3 regions of the Erwinia sp. 9145 genome follow, and region 3 is predicted to be linked to each of the others. Evidence: predicted binding sites of a transcription regulator. Region 3 holds the regulator's gene; each other region holds the start of a gene.

Region 1 (4,222 bases), 2.1 Mb from region 3:
TGGGCGCAGTCCGTAAACTGACCCTGCCTGACGGGTTCGTGCGCGAGCGTTTGCTCAAACTGGATGTTTCCGGCTGGGAGCTGCACTATGCGATCATCGAGGGTGTGATGCCGGTGACCGACTATGTTGCAGTGGTAAAACTCAGCCCGAAAGACGATGGCACCACGCTGGCCGAATGGTGGGCCGATTTTGACGTGCCGGACGGCGTGGACAAAGCCGACGTGGCGCAGGAGGTCAGTGAAGGCGTATTTGCGACCTGTTTGCAAAATGTCGCTTTGCTTGTTGGCGGGGCCTGAATCAGGAGAGCATATGTCTGGTCATAACGTTACCCTCCAGCGCTATCAGCCTGCTTACCAGCAAGGCGTTATCGCGCTGATCCTGCCGATCCAGAATCAGGAGTTCGGCATTGCTATCACCGCAGAGCAGCAGCCCGATCTGAGCGACATCGCAGGTTTTTACCAGCAGGGACAGGGTGGTTTCTGGCTGGCGGTGGTGGACGATCGGGTGGTGGGCTGCATCGGCCTGAAGGACATTGGCAACCAGCAGGCGGCGCTGCGCAAAATGTTTGTGGCACAGGCCTGGCGCGGCAGGCAGTACGGCGTGGCCAGCGCGCTACTGACCACGCTGCTTGCCCATGCCCGTCAGCAGCAGGTAAAGGAGATCTTCCTCGGCACAACCGATAAATTTCTTGCCGCGCACCGCTTTTACGAAAAAAACGCCTTCAGCGAAGTCACTCGCGAGGCGCTTCCTGCCGCCTTCCCGTTGATGTCCGTCGACAGCAAATTTTATCGCTTATCCCTTTTTTCCTGAGTCCTTTTTTGAGCAACTGGTTAACGCCAGCTGCTCAAGGTCACCGTGTTTTTCGCTAAAATCAGCGAAGAAGAGATGCAGTGCCTCGCCGGATTTGGGCTGACGCCTTTACCGCGCCCTGCACGCCCGATAAACATTGTTGTTAACTATAAAAAAAGGGCCGATGGCCCTTTTTAAACATGATTTTCAATCAGTTAAGACTACTGCGGCGCGTGATCACCCATCGTTTTCAGATCTTTATCCACCAGGAACAGGCTCTCGCCGCTGGTGCCCGCCAGCGCCAGTTTATCAAGGACAGATTTGAACAGCCTCTCTTCTTCATGCTGCTCGGCTACATACCATTGCAGGAAGTTAAAGGTTGAATAGTCCTGCGTGGTCATTGCCGCATGCGCCAGTTCGTTAATCTTTCCGGTGATCAGCTTCTCATGCTCATAGGCCTGCTCCAGCACTTCAGTCAGCGAGTTGAAGGTGACCGGCGGCGCGGCGATGCTGCCGAGCACCGGCATGGCGCCGGTATCGCTCAGGTAGTTGAACAGGCGCTGCATATGCTGCATCTCTTCGGTGGAGTGGCCGCGCAGAAAAACGGCGGCGCCCTCATAACCTTTATCAGCGCACCAGGCGCTCATCTGTAAATAGAGGTTGGCGGAAAAGAATTCCAGGTTCAACTGATCGTTCAGTTTTGAGGTCATATCAGCAGTTAACATAACGCGGCTCCATAAATGATATTTATTTTATAATAAGTAATTGAGCGCATTATGCACGGCGGATGTCGAAATAAAAACCGTTTGTTTTTATTTTTAGGATATTTGAGCAGAAATGTAACATCATGAAAGTTAACTGATAATTATTCACGCGGCGCTGTTAATTATTCCGTTTCTGGAATCATTTTGAGAACGATTATTATTAATGCGCGGTTAAAAAAAAGGCCGCTGAGTGAATCAGGCGGCCGTGACGACAGATCGGTTTAAAATCAGAACGTTTCCCAGTGGCCTGCATCGGTGGCAGCAGCCGGACGCGCCGCCGCCAGACGCAGCGGCTGCGGCTTCACCACGGAGGCAGTGAGTGCGGCTGCGTGTTGGTCAATGCGAAACACCGCCACCGCCTGAGAAAGGCGGCTGGCCTGCTCCTCCAGCGAGGCAGAGGCAGCGGCGGACTCCTGCACCAGCGAAGCATTCTGCTGAGTGACGCGATCCATCTCGGTGACCGCCTGGCCAATCTGGTCGATGCCGCGACTCTGCTCGTCGGAGGCCGACGCGATCTCGCCCATAATGTCGGTAACGCGTACCACGGCGTTGACGATGTCGTGCATGGTTTCACCTGCGGTCGCCACCTGCTGCGAACCGGCATTCACCCGACTGACCGATGCCTCAATCAGCGCTTTGATCTCTTTTGCCGCCTGGGCGCTGCGCTGCGCAAGGTTACGTACCTCGCCAGCCACCACCGCAAAGCCGCGGCCCTGCTCACCCGCGCGCGCCGCTTCCACCGCCGCGTTCAGCGCCAGAATATTGGTCTGGAAAGCAATACCGTCGATCACGCTGGTAATATCAGCAATTTTCTTCGAACTGGTGGCGATTTCGCCCATGGTTTGCACCACGCCATCTACCACCTGACCGCCTTTTCCGGCAGTATCCGAGGCGTTTTTCGCCAACTGCGACGCCTGACGGGCGTTCTCGGCATTCTGCTTAACGGTGGCGGTAAGCTGTTCCATGCTGGCGGCCGTCTGCTCCAGCGAGGCGGCCTGCTGCTCGGTGCGCGCCGACAGATCGTTGTTGCCGGTTGATATCTCACTGGCACCGTTGTAGATGGCGTTGGCACTGTCGCGCACGTTGCCGACGGTGCTGATCAACGACTGCTGCATTGCCGTCAGGTTGCTGGCGAGCTGACCCATTTCGCTGCGGCTCTCCAGCACCAGCGTCTCAGAGAGATCGCCACCGGCGATGCGCTGAATGTGCTTAAGCAGCAGCTTCAGCGGCGTCAGCAGAACCTGGCGGATCGCCACCCATACCGCCGCCACCAGCAGCGCCAGCGCCAGCAGCACCACACCAAGCGTCCACGCCATATGGCTGTAACCTTCCAGGTTATCGTTCATACCTGCCTGCAAAAGCTGGCTGTTCTGCTTGCGCCAGAGGTTGTAGCTGTTTTCCAGATCGTCCTGCGCCTTCTGCGCATCGAGATTGCCGTAGGCGTCGTAGTTACTGGCAGAGAGATACTGGATCGACATTTTCAGCGTGTCATAAAACTGCTGATAATTATTCGCCACGGCTGCGGTGATGTCGGCGCTCTGTCCGGCCTGTACCGGCGAATTTTTATATTGATCGAAATGCGATGCCGCCTGATCGAGCGTCTGCCCGGCGGTGTTTAACAGCTTATCAATGGCCGCCAGCGACGCCGGATCGGTTTGCTTCTTCAGAAAACGGATCGCGACGCGGTTGATGGTGACGCGGGTTTTCACCAGCGTCTGCCAGCTATCGCTAAGCTCGCCCTGCTGATGATTCAGGACGCTGGCGCGGGTAAAGTTCGCTTTGTCACGGCTGATGGCGTTAAAGGACAGCGCGCTGGAAACCAGCAAAAGCGCACTGAAAACAAGCATCGTCACGGCGATGCAGGTCACGACTTTTATATTTTTTAGCATAGTGCGCACTCAGATTAAGGGATTGCCCGGTAACAGATTATCGGTCTGGCGCGGCATAAACTTTAAGCAGGTTTTGAAAGTAAAGTAAAAGAGATGTTAACCCGATGATTTGGGTAAGTTAAAAAGATGCCGCCGTTACGGTCGGCTGGCCAGTTGCCAGCGGGGCGATGCGCTGAGCTGTCGGTAACTCGCTTGCAGCGTTTCCGGCGTGAGCGCGTCAATGCGATCCGCCGTCAGCGGGTAACGCGTCTGCCAGTGTTCGAGGATCCCGGCCTCGTGACGCGGTGCTGCCGCCGGGTTAAGGCAGCGCAGCGCGAGCGCGCGTAGGCTGTCGGCAGTCTGCGCGTCAATAATCGCGCCCGCCTCGCTGATAAAATGCGTAATCAGATCGAAAAGTTCAGCGGCCGACAGCGTCGGCGACTGTAGCGTAAACAGCAGCCCGGCCGTGCCTGCTACCTGATGAAAGCGACAGCTCACCACGTAGCCGATATTTCGCTCCACCCGCAGTTGCTGAAAAAAGCGTGGGCCGAACAGCGCCGCCATCACCGGGTACGCGACATAATTTTGCGGCGTGTGGTCGGCCAGCGGACAGTAAACCAGCACGGCGGTATCGCTGCCCGCCACCGGCCAGACAGCCTTTACCGCCGCCGGGCGCGTCGGCGCGTCGGCGGGAGCAAACGGGGCGGGGAAGTGCGACAGCAGACGGCTCAGCGTATCGGCAAGCGCGTCGTCGCCGCCGTACAGCGCGGCGCGCCACCGTACGTTATCGCGACTGCGCTG
Region 2 (4,222 bases), 330 kb from region 3:
CCAACCTCGACGGCTTTTACAATGTCATCCAGCCCTGCATCATGCCGATGATCGGCCTGCGCAAAGGCGGGAGGATCATCACGCTCTCTTCCGTTTCCGGCCTGATGGGCAATCGCGGGCAGGTGAACTACAGCGCCGCCAAGGCAGGCATCATCGGCGCCACGAAAGCGCTGGCGATTGAGCTGGCGAAGCGCAGGATCACGGTGAACTGCATCGCGCCGGGACTAATCGATACCGGCATGCTCAACATGGAGGCGGCCGCAGCGGAAGAGGCCATGCGCATGATCCCAATGAAGCGCATGGGCGAAGCGGAGGAAGTGGCCGGACTGGCAGGCTATCTGATGTCGGACATCGCGGGCTACGTCACGCGACAGGTTATTTCCATTAACGGAGGCATGCTGTGATGCGGCGCGTGGTGGTCACCGGGATGGGGGGCGTTACCGCATTTGGCAACGACTGGGAACAGGTGAGCGAAAAGCTGCGCGCCGGACGCAACGCGGTGCGTAAAATGCCGGAATGGCAGGTTTACGACGGACTGAATACGCTGCTTGGCGCGCCGGTAGAGAATTTCACTCTGCCTGAGCACTATACGCGCAAGCGCATCCGTTCCATGGGCCGCGTCTCGCTGCTGGCGACGCGGGCCACCGAACTGGCGCTGGCCCAGGCAGGCCTGCTGGAGCATCCTGTCCTTACCGGCGGAGAAACCGGCATCGCCTATGGATCGTCAACCGGCAGCACCGGGCCGGTCAGCGAATTCGCCACCATGCTGACCGAAAAGCACACCAATAATATTACCGGCACCACCTACGTGCAGATGATGCCGCACACCGCAGCGGTGAACGCCGGGCTGTTTTTTGGCCTGCGCGGTCGGGTGATCCCCACCTCCAGCGCCTGTACCTCCGGCAGCCAGGCGATTGGTTATGCCTGGGAAGCGATCCGCCATGGTTATCAGACCGTGATGGTGGCGGGCGGCGCGGAAGAGCTGTGCCCCTCCGAAGCCGCCGTTTTCGACACGCTGTTTGCCACCAGCCAGCGTAACGATGCGCCAGAGAGCACGCCTTCGCCGTTCGACAAAAACCGCGACGGTCTGGTGATCGGCGAGGGAGCCGGCACATTGATTCTGGAAGAGCTTGAGCATGCGCGCGCGCGCGGCGCAACGATCTGTGCAGAGGTGGTGGGCTTTTATACCAACTGCGACGCTGCGCACATCACCCAGCCTCAGCGCGAGACGATGCAGATTTGCATCGAAGGCGCGTTACGCATGGCCGGACTGACGCCGCAGGACATTGGCTATATCAGCGCGCACGGCACCGCGACCGATCGCGGCGACGTGGCGGAAAGCCTTGCCACGGCGGCGTTGTTTGGCAACCGCACGCCCATTTCCTCTTTAAAAAGCTACTTCGGCCATACGCTCGGCGCCTGCGGCGCGCTGGAGGCGTGGATGAGCATTGAAATGATGCGCGAAGGGTGGTTTGCGCCCACCCTGAACCTCACGCAGCCGGCCGACGACTGCGGCGATCTGGACTACATCATGCATCAGCCGCGCGTACTGCAAACCGACTACATTCAGTCGAACAATTTTGCCTTTGGCGGTATCAATACCTCACTGATTTTCCGCCGCTGGCGCGACTGAAAGGTTAAGTAAAGTGACACGCTGTCATTTTTGCTTGCAATTAGAAGCACTCTGACGATAATCGCAATTCGAATAAAAACTATTATCAATTGCATTATTATCAGGGTAACGAAATGGCACACCTCACGACCTCCTGCACCGGCTTCAGACTTACGCTGCTGTCGGTGCTGATTGGCGCAGCGATCCCGCCTGCATTTGCCGCTCCTGCGGCTGACAACTCAGACAACACCATGACCGTGGAAGCCATGCCGGAAAATTTTAAGCCGGGCGGCGATGAGCTGGTTCCCGCCTGGCTGGACGGACAGATTGCTAACGGTGGCCGTCTTGGCATGCTCGGCGAGCAGAATGCGCATAACGTACCTTTCAACGTCGTCGGCTACACCTCGAAAATGATTCAGGATCAGCAGGCCAACACGCTGAAAGAAGTGGTGGCTAACGATGCGTCCGTACAGAATGTTCAGGGTTATGGCAACTTTGCCGAAACCTACCGCATTCGCGGCTTTACGCTTGACGGCGACGATATCACCCTGGGCGGGCTGCCCGGCGTTATGCCGCGCCAGGTGGTGTCCACCCAGATGATCGATCGCGTTGAAGTGTTCAAGGGTTCAAATGCGCTGATCAACGGCGCGGCCGTTTCCGGCGTCGGCGGTATGATCAACCTCGAACCAAAACATGCGGAAGACACGCCGTTAACGCGCCTCGGCGTGGATTACACCTCGGCGTCTCAGGTTGGCACCTCGCTGGACAGCGGACGTCGTTTTGGTGACAACAACGAGTGGGGCGCGCGCGTCAATCTGCTGCATCGCGAAGGCGAAACGGCGGTGGATAACGAGAAACGTCGCACCACGCTGGCGTCGCTCGGGCTGGATTACCGCGGCGACAAACTGCGTACGTCGCTGGATATGGGTTATCAGAAACAGGCGTTTCACGGCGGGCGGCTTGGCGTAAACATCAGCGGTGTGGACTTCATTCCTGAGGTGCCGCGCGGCACCAGCAACTACAGCCAGGACTGGGTCTACAGCGATCTGGAAAGCGAATTCGGCATGGCGCGCGTGGAGTACGATCTGCTGCCGGACTGGACGCTCTACGGCGCCGTGGGTGGGCAGCATTCGCATGAAACCGGCGCCTATGCCTCGCCAAAAGTCACTGATCAAACGGGCGCCGCCACTATTGGCAACATGAATACCAATAAAATTGTCGATGCCTTCAGCGGCATGACCGGCGTGCGCGGAAAATTCGACACCGGCATGGTCAGCCACAGCGTGAACGTCGGCTACTCTGCGCAGACGAAGCGTGAAAAAACCGCCTATGGTATGGCGCTGTCGCCGGTTGCCACCAATATTTATCAGCCCGACGCGGTTGAGAAACCGGCGAACACCTTCTTTGGCGGCGATCTGGACGATCCGCGTGCTACCAGCCGCATCAGAACCCAGGGCGTTCTGCTGGCCGATACGCTGGGCTTTGTTGACGACAAAATCCTGCTGACCGTCGGCGCGCGTCATCAGAAAGTGGTGGTGCGCAACTATGCGTACGGAACGCAGACTGAAGACAGCGATGCCCGCTTTACTAAATCGCGCTGGACGCCGGGCTATGGGCTGGTGGTCAAACCCTGGGAGTCCGTCTCGCTTTATGCCAACCATATTGAGGCGCTCCAGCCTGGCGAAAGCGCATCAAGCGGCGCGGTTAACGTCGGTCAGGTAACGGGAATTTCGCTCTCCAAACAGAATGAAGTGGGCGTGAAACTCGACTATGGTCGCGTCGGCGGATCGCTGGCGCTGTTTGAAATCAAAAAACCTACCGGGATTATCGATCCGCAAACCAATATTTTTGGCCTGTATGGCGAACAGCGTAACCGCGGCGTGGAGCTGAACGTCTTTGGCGAGCCGGTTTATGGCGTGCGCCTCAACGGCAGCGCCACCTGGCTCGATCCAAAAATGAGCAAAACCCAGGACGGGCAGTACGATGGCAATGATGCCGTGGGCGTGGCGAATTTCTACACCGTACTGAGCGCGGAGTATGATATCAAGCCGGTTGAAGGGCTGACCGCGCTGGCCCGTCTGACGCACTCCGGCTCACAGTATGCGGATCAGGCCAACACCAAAAAGCTGGACAGTTACACCACGCTGGATTTGGGTATGCGCTACCGGATGCGCGTTAAGGAAAACGATTTAACCTGGCGCCTGGCGGTGGAGAACGTGACCAACGAGAAGTACTGGTCAGGCGTTGAAAACTACGGCACCTATATCTATCAGGGCGATCCGCGCGAGCTGAAGCTCTCGCTCTCTTATGATTTTTAAGCTGTCGGGCCGCAGATGCGGCCCTTTTTATTGCCCGCGCGCCACGCTTTATCATCACCTTTAGTACAGGTTGCAGTAACAGGTTTTGCACTTATACTTTGCGTGCGGCTGACGAGCTGCCGAAGAGAGGCCACCTTTAAGGAGCAAGACAAGAATGGATGCGAAAGACGATAAGCTGCTGGCGCTGGTAGGACTGCTGACCGCCTGCCTGATCACCATCATTGTGATGTTTACCCTCACATGGATCTCAGACATGCGCCTGACTTCCGAAGAAGCAACCCTCCCCGAAAAA
Region 3 (4,222 bases):
CCTGCTCTAACATCAGGATTATAAAGTTAAATCCTGCCGGGGTGTAGCGCCAGGCCTTAATAGTGGCAAAAGTCAGAATATGCCGCAAAAAGTTCGCGATAAGGTTTTTCGCCATGCCGACAGGGAAATATGCATTTATGATACCCTAACCCTTCGGCCCATCCGTAAGAACTTTGCTATGAAATTGAATGCCCGCCTGCAAACTGAACAATCTGAACTGACCGATGCCCCAGTCGTGCTAATCCATGGCCTTTTCGGCAGCCAGGACAACCTTGGCGTGCTGGCAAGGGGGCTGAAAGATACCTGTGGGCTTGTGCTGGTTGACGTGCGTAATCACGGCCTTTCTCCCCGCGCGGAGGAGATGGATTATCCGGCCATGGCGCAGGACATTCTTGATACGCTGGACGATGCGGCTATCGGGCAATTCTCGGTGGTGGGCCACTCAATGGGCGGTAAAATCGCCATGGCGTTAACTGCCCTTGCGCCGGAGCGCGTCAGTAAGCTGGTGGTGATTGATATGGCGCCCGTTGCCTATCCGGAACGGCATCATGACGCCATTTTCGCCGCGCTGAACGCCGTTACCGAGGCAGGTATTACGCGACGCAGCGACGCTGCCGACCTGATGCGGGAGATGCTCAATGAAGAGGGTGTTATTCAATTCCTGTTGAAATCGTTCCATGAAGGTGAGTGGCGTTTTAACGTGCCGGTTTTATGGCAGCACTACGACGATCTTATTGGCTGGAATGCCGTTCCGGCCTGGCCGCATCCGGCTTTGTTTATTCGGGGGGAGCGCTCACCTTATCTGGACGACGCTTACCGTGATGCGCTGCTTTCCCAGTTTCCGCAGGCACGCGCGCACGTTATCAGCGGTGCCGGACACTGGGTACATGCTGAGAAACCCGATGCCGTTTTACGCGGTATCCGACGCTTTCTTGCACAATAAACAGAAATATTCAGTCGATTTGTTAAATCGTTGTCGCGGTAAGTTTTGCCAGGGTATGATGGCGCGCTCATTAAGGGCCGCTGGTTGTATTTCAGGCGTTAAGAGCCCATTTATTAACCCTTCAGCCTTTCATTAGTACGATCCTATGGCAAAAGAGAACACGGACCGCACGACGATCGACCTGTTCGCCGATGAACGACGTCCGGGACGTCCAAAGACCAACCCGCTCACGCGCGATGAGCAGTTGCGTATTAATAAGCGCAATCAGCTCAGACGGGACAAAGTGCGCGGCCTGAAGCGCGTTGAGCTGAAAATAAACGCCGAAGCTGTTGATGCGCTCAATCAGCTTGCCGAAGCGCGAAATATCAGTCGTAGCGAGTTGATTGAAGAGATGGTGCTGGCACAGTTAACCCGCCAGCAGCGTTGAGTTTTAACCTTACAGAATGCGTTATCTCACAGCACAAAGCGACAAAAGCAGGAGCATTTCACGTTTATACCCTTCTGCCTCTCTGCTATTATTGCCTGAATCTGTTTTATCAGCAGCCACCATATCAATACGTTTCAAGAGGTTACTAGACGCATGGCAATCGTAGGCATTTTCTTTGGTAGCGATACGGGCAATACGGAAAACATTGCAAAAATGATTCAGAAGCAGCTCGGTTCTGACGTTGCTGAAGTTCATGATATCGCTAAAAGCAGCAAAGAAGATCTTGAAGCCTTTGATATTCTGCTTTTAGGCATACCGACCTGGTACTACGGTGAAGCGCAATGCGACTGGGACGACTTTTTCCCTACGCTGGAAGAGATTGATTTCAACGGTAAGCTGGTTGCCCTTTTTGGCTGCGGCGATCAGGAAGACTATGCTGAATATTTCTGCGATGCGATGGGCACCATTCGCGACATTATCGAGCCTAACGGCGCGGTGATTGTTGGTCACTGGCCGACCGAAGGTTACAATTTTGAAGCCTCTAAAGGGCTTGCGGACGATACGCATTTCCTTGGTCTGGCTATTGACGAAGATCGTCAACCCGAGTTGACCGCTTCCCGTACGGAACAGTGGGTAAAGCAGATTTATGAAGAGCTTCAGCTCAAAGAGATCCTTGAAGCATAACGAACACTTTAGCTTGATGTGAGAGAAGTCACATCAAGCCAGTGGTTTTTCCTATAGAAGTGATAGATACATATTTGTAACTTTTGCCCGCATAACTGTAGAATACCCGCATCGGTTATCCAGCCTTTTGAGCAGTTTGCTCTGGCGGCGACTACGGCAGCCCGTTTCCATTTCAACGTATCAGTTCTATAATGAGACGCAGTTTGCTTTCTGTGTCGACCGATGTTCACGGTTTTTCAGCCACTTAGTGACTAGCAAAGTAACAGGATAATATCCGCATGACTGACAATAACACCGCATTAAAGAAGGCCGGCCTGAAAGTCACGCTTCCACGCTTAAAGATTCTGGAAGTCCTTCAGGAACCAGAGGGCCATCACGTCAGTGCGGAAGACTTGTATAAACGCCTGATTGATATGGGCGAAGAAATTGGTCTGGCCACGGTTTACCGCGTGCTGAACCAGTTTGACGACGCAGGGATTGTGACGCGCCACAACTTTGAAGGCGGTAAATCCGTATTTGAATTGACGCAGCAGCATCATCACGATCATCTGATTTGCCTGGACTGTGGAAAAGTGATCGAATTCACTGACGAATCCATTGAAACACGCCAGCGTGATATCGCCACGCGGCATGGCATCAAGCTCAGTAATCACAGTCTCTATCTGTATGGTCACTGCGCAACAGGCGACTGTCGTGAAGATGAGTCTTTGCACGACGAGTAATCGGCCCTGACGCCATAAGTATCAGTAAGATGAACTGCACCCGAAAAGTTGGCTATCCGACAAGTAAGGTGCAGTTTTTGTTTTTAGCGTGTAAAGATCTCACCGGTCGCATTACCCTCGACTACCGGTAATTTACGCTCTTTAAACGCTCCGCTAAGTGAAAACGGCCCTGTTTCGGGCCGTTAATCTCACAGTATTTCAGTGCGACTGAAACGTTTCCCATCCGCGCTGACAGCGCGAACGCTCACATTGCCTGTCACGGACGGTCTTGCACCGGCATCATAACGCTGCCAGTTTTTTCCCTGATCCACGCTGTACTCAATGGCCACGCCTGGTAAGGCGATATTGACGTTTAATTTCCCATCAACAATACGCGCGCCAGGAACCGGCAGACGATAGTGAATGCCCCGCTTATCCAGTTTTGCCAGTTCGCGTTGTCCGAGCAGGTTGGCAAATCGCTGCCAGTCTTGATGCAACGCCTGGCGATCAACGTGCCCAGTTTCTCCACCGATATATTCCCTGCCCGCCTGGTAATCCTGCTCCCATGCGGCACGATGCCAGGCGCGTTCAGCCACTGAAAGAATACGAGGGAAAATCATATATTCTGTGTTGTCGTCAGTGCGCGACGTTTCGCTCCAAAGCTGGGCGGACAAGCCATACGCGCCCGGCCAGGCTTTGTCAGATTTTGCAGTAAAAGTTTTACCGTCGCGATCGACCGAGGTCTCGGCGTTCTGCGGCAGGTTATTAGGTGCAAAACTGAACATTTTCCGCTCATCGCTAAAACGGGTTCCCCAGTAGTAGCCGCGTTCCAGCGGATTCACTTCATAGGGAAAGTCCACATAGACATAATCAGGGTTGGAGATGATGACGTCATAACCTTTGTTTGCCCAGTCGTTGGCAGAGTTAAAGCCTCCCCAGTAGAGCGTATCCCAGAAGTTAACGGCAACGCGTTCAGTGGCAAACGCTTTAGCATTTTCCGCATCCTTCAGCCCGTCTTGCCAGGCCTGCATTTTTTCAATGCCGTGTTGCTTAACCTGCTTGCTGACCTGCAATGCAAAATAGCTGGGCAGATGTTCCAGATCCGCCACCTTGCCTTCTTTAATCATTTTCTGACAAACCAGCGATTTCGCCCACGGTTTGTCTTCTTTGCGCATATCAAGTAAGCCCGTACCCGCTACCGGCTTGTTAATGTCGGAATAACCGGCGCCCAGACGAATATTTTTTGCTTCGTCGCCGCCGAAGTGCCAGGTTTTAAGCGGTTGCCCGGCCTCACCGTGCATTTTGTTAATTTCACCGATTATCTTATCGGTAAAGCGCAGCGAAGAATCCAGGCAGGGGTTCAGATAGCTGGTACGATCGTAAAGCTGCACCGAGGTCGTGTTGGAATTATCCGTGGGATCGACCAGCCGATACTCTGAGGCTTCGGACGTTTTGCCCATTTTCATC

Evidence for each region. The regulator Fur, encoded in region 3, represses iron uptake genes when iron is present. The targets are predictions, from matches to a motif close to ATAATAATGAGAACNACTATCAA.
Region 1: ftnA (non-heme ferritin) is a predicted target of Fur. The motif match lies at 1,692-1,714, and genes of this name have one in related genera.
Region 2: FA91_RS07110 (TonB-dependent siderophore receptor) is a predicted target of Fur. The motif match lies at 1,700-1,722, and genes of this name have one in related genera.

What each region holds. Positions count from the first base shown of each region.
Region 1 covers NZ_JQNE01000001.1:3,207,347-3,211,568, reverse strand. Annotated here, with positions in the region: gene FA91_RS15195 (SRPBCC family protein) at 1-296, shown strand, start outside; gene FA91_RS15190 (GNAT family N-acetyltransferase) at 310-810, shown strand; gene ftnA (non-heme ferritin) at 1,011-1,514, opposite strand; gene FA91_RS15180 (methyl-accepting chemotaxis protein) at 1,781-3,442, opposite strand; gene pqqF (pyrroloquinoline quinone biosynthesis protein PqqF) at 3,578-4,222, opposite strand, start outside.
Region 2 covers NZ_JQNE01000001.1:1,440,775-1,444,996, forward strand. Annotated here, with positions in the region: gene FA91_RS07100 (3-ketoacyl-ACP reductase FabG2) at 1-404, shown strand, start outside; gene FA91_RS07105 (beta-ketoacyl-ACP synthase) at 404-1,633, shown strand; gene FA91_RS07110 (TonB-dependent siderophore receptor) at 1,747-3,930, shown strand; gene FA91_RS21205 (hypothetical protein) at 4,085-4,222, shown strand, end outside.
Region 3 covers NZ_JQNE01000001.1:1,111,013-1,115,234, reverse strand. Annotated here, with positions in the region: gene ybfF (esterase) at 179-943, shown strand; gene ybfE (LexA regulated protein) at 1,089-1,370, shown strand; gene fldA (flavodoxin FldA) at 1,524-2,054, shown strand; gene fur (ferric iron uptake transcriptional regulator) at 2,333-2,776, shown strand; gene FA91_RS05585 (beta-N-acetylhexosaminidase) at 2,965-4,222, opposite strand, start outside.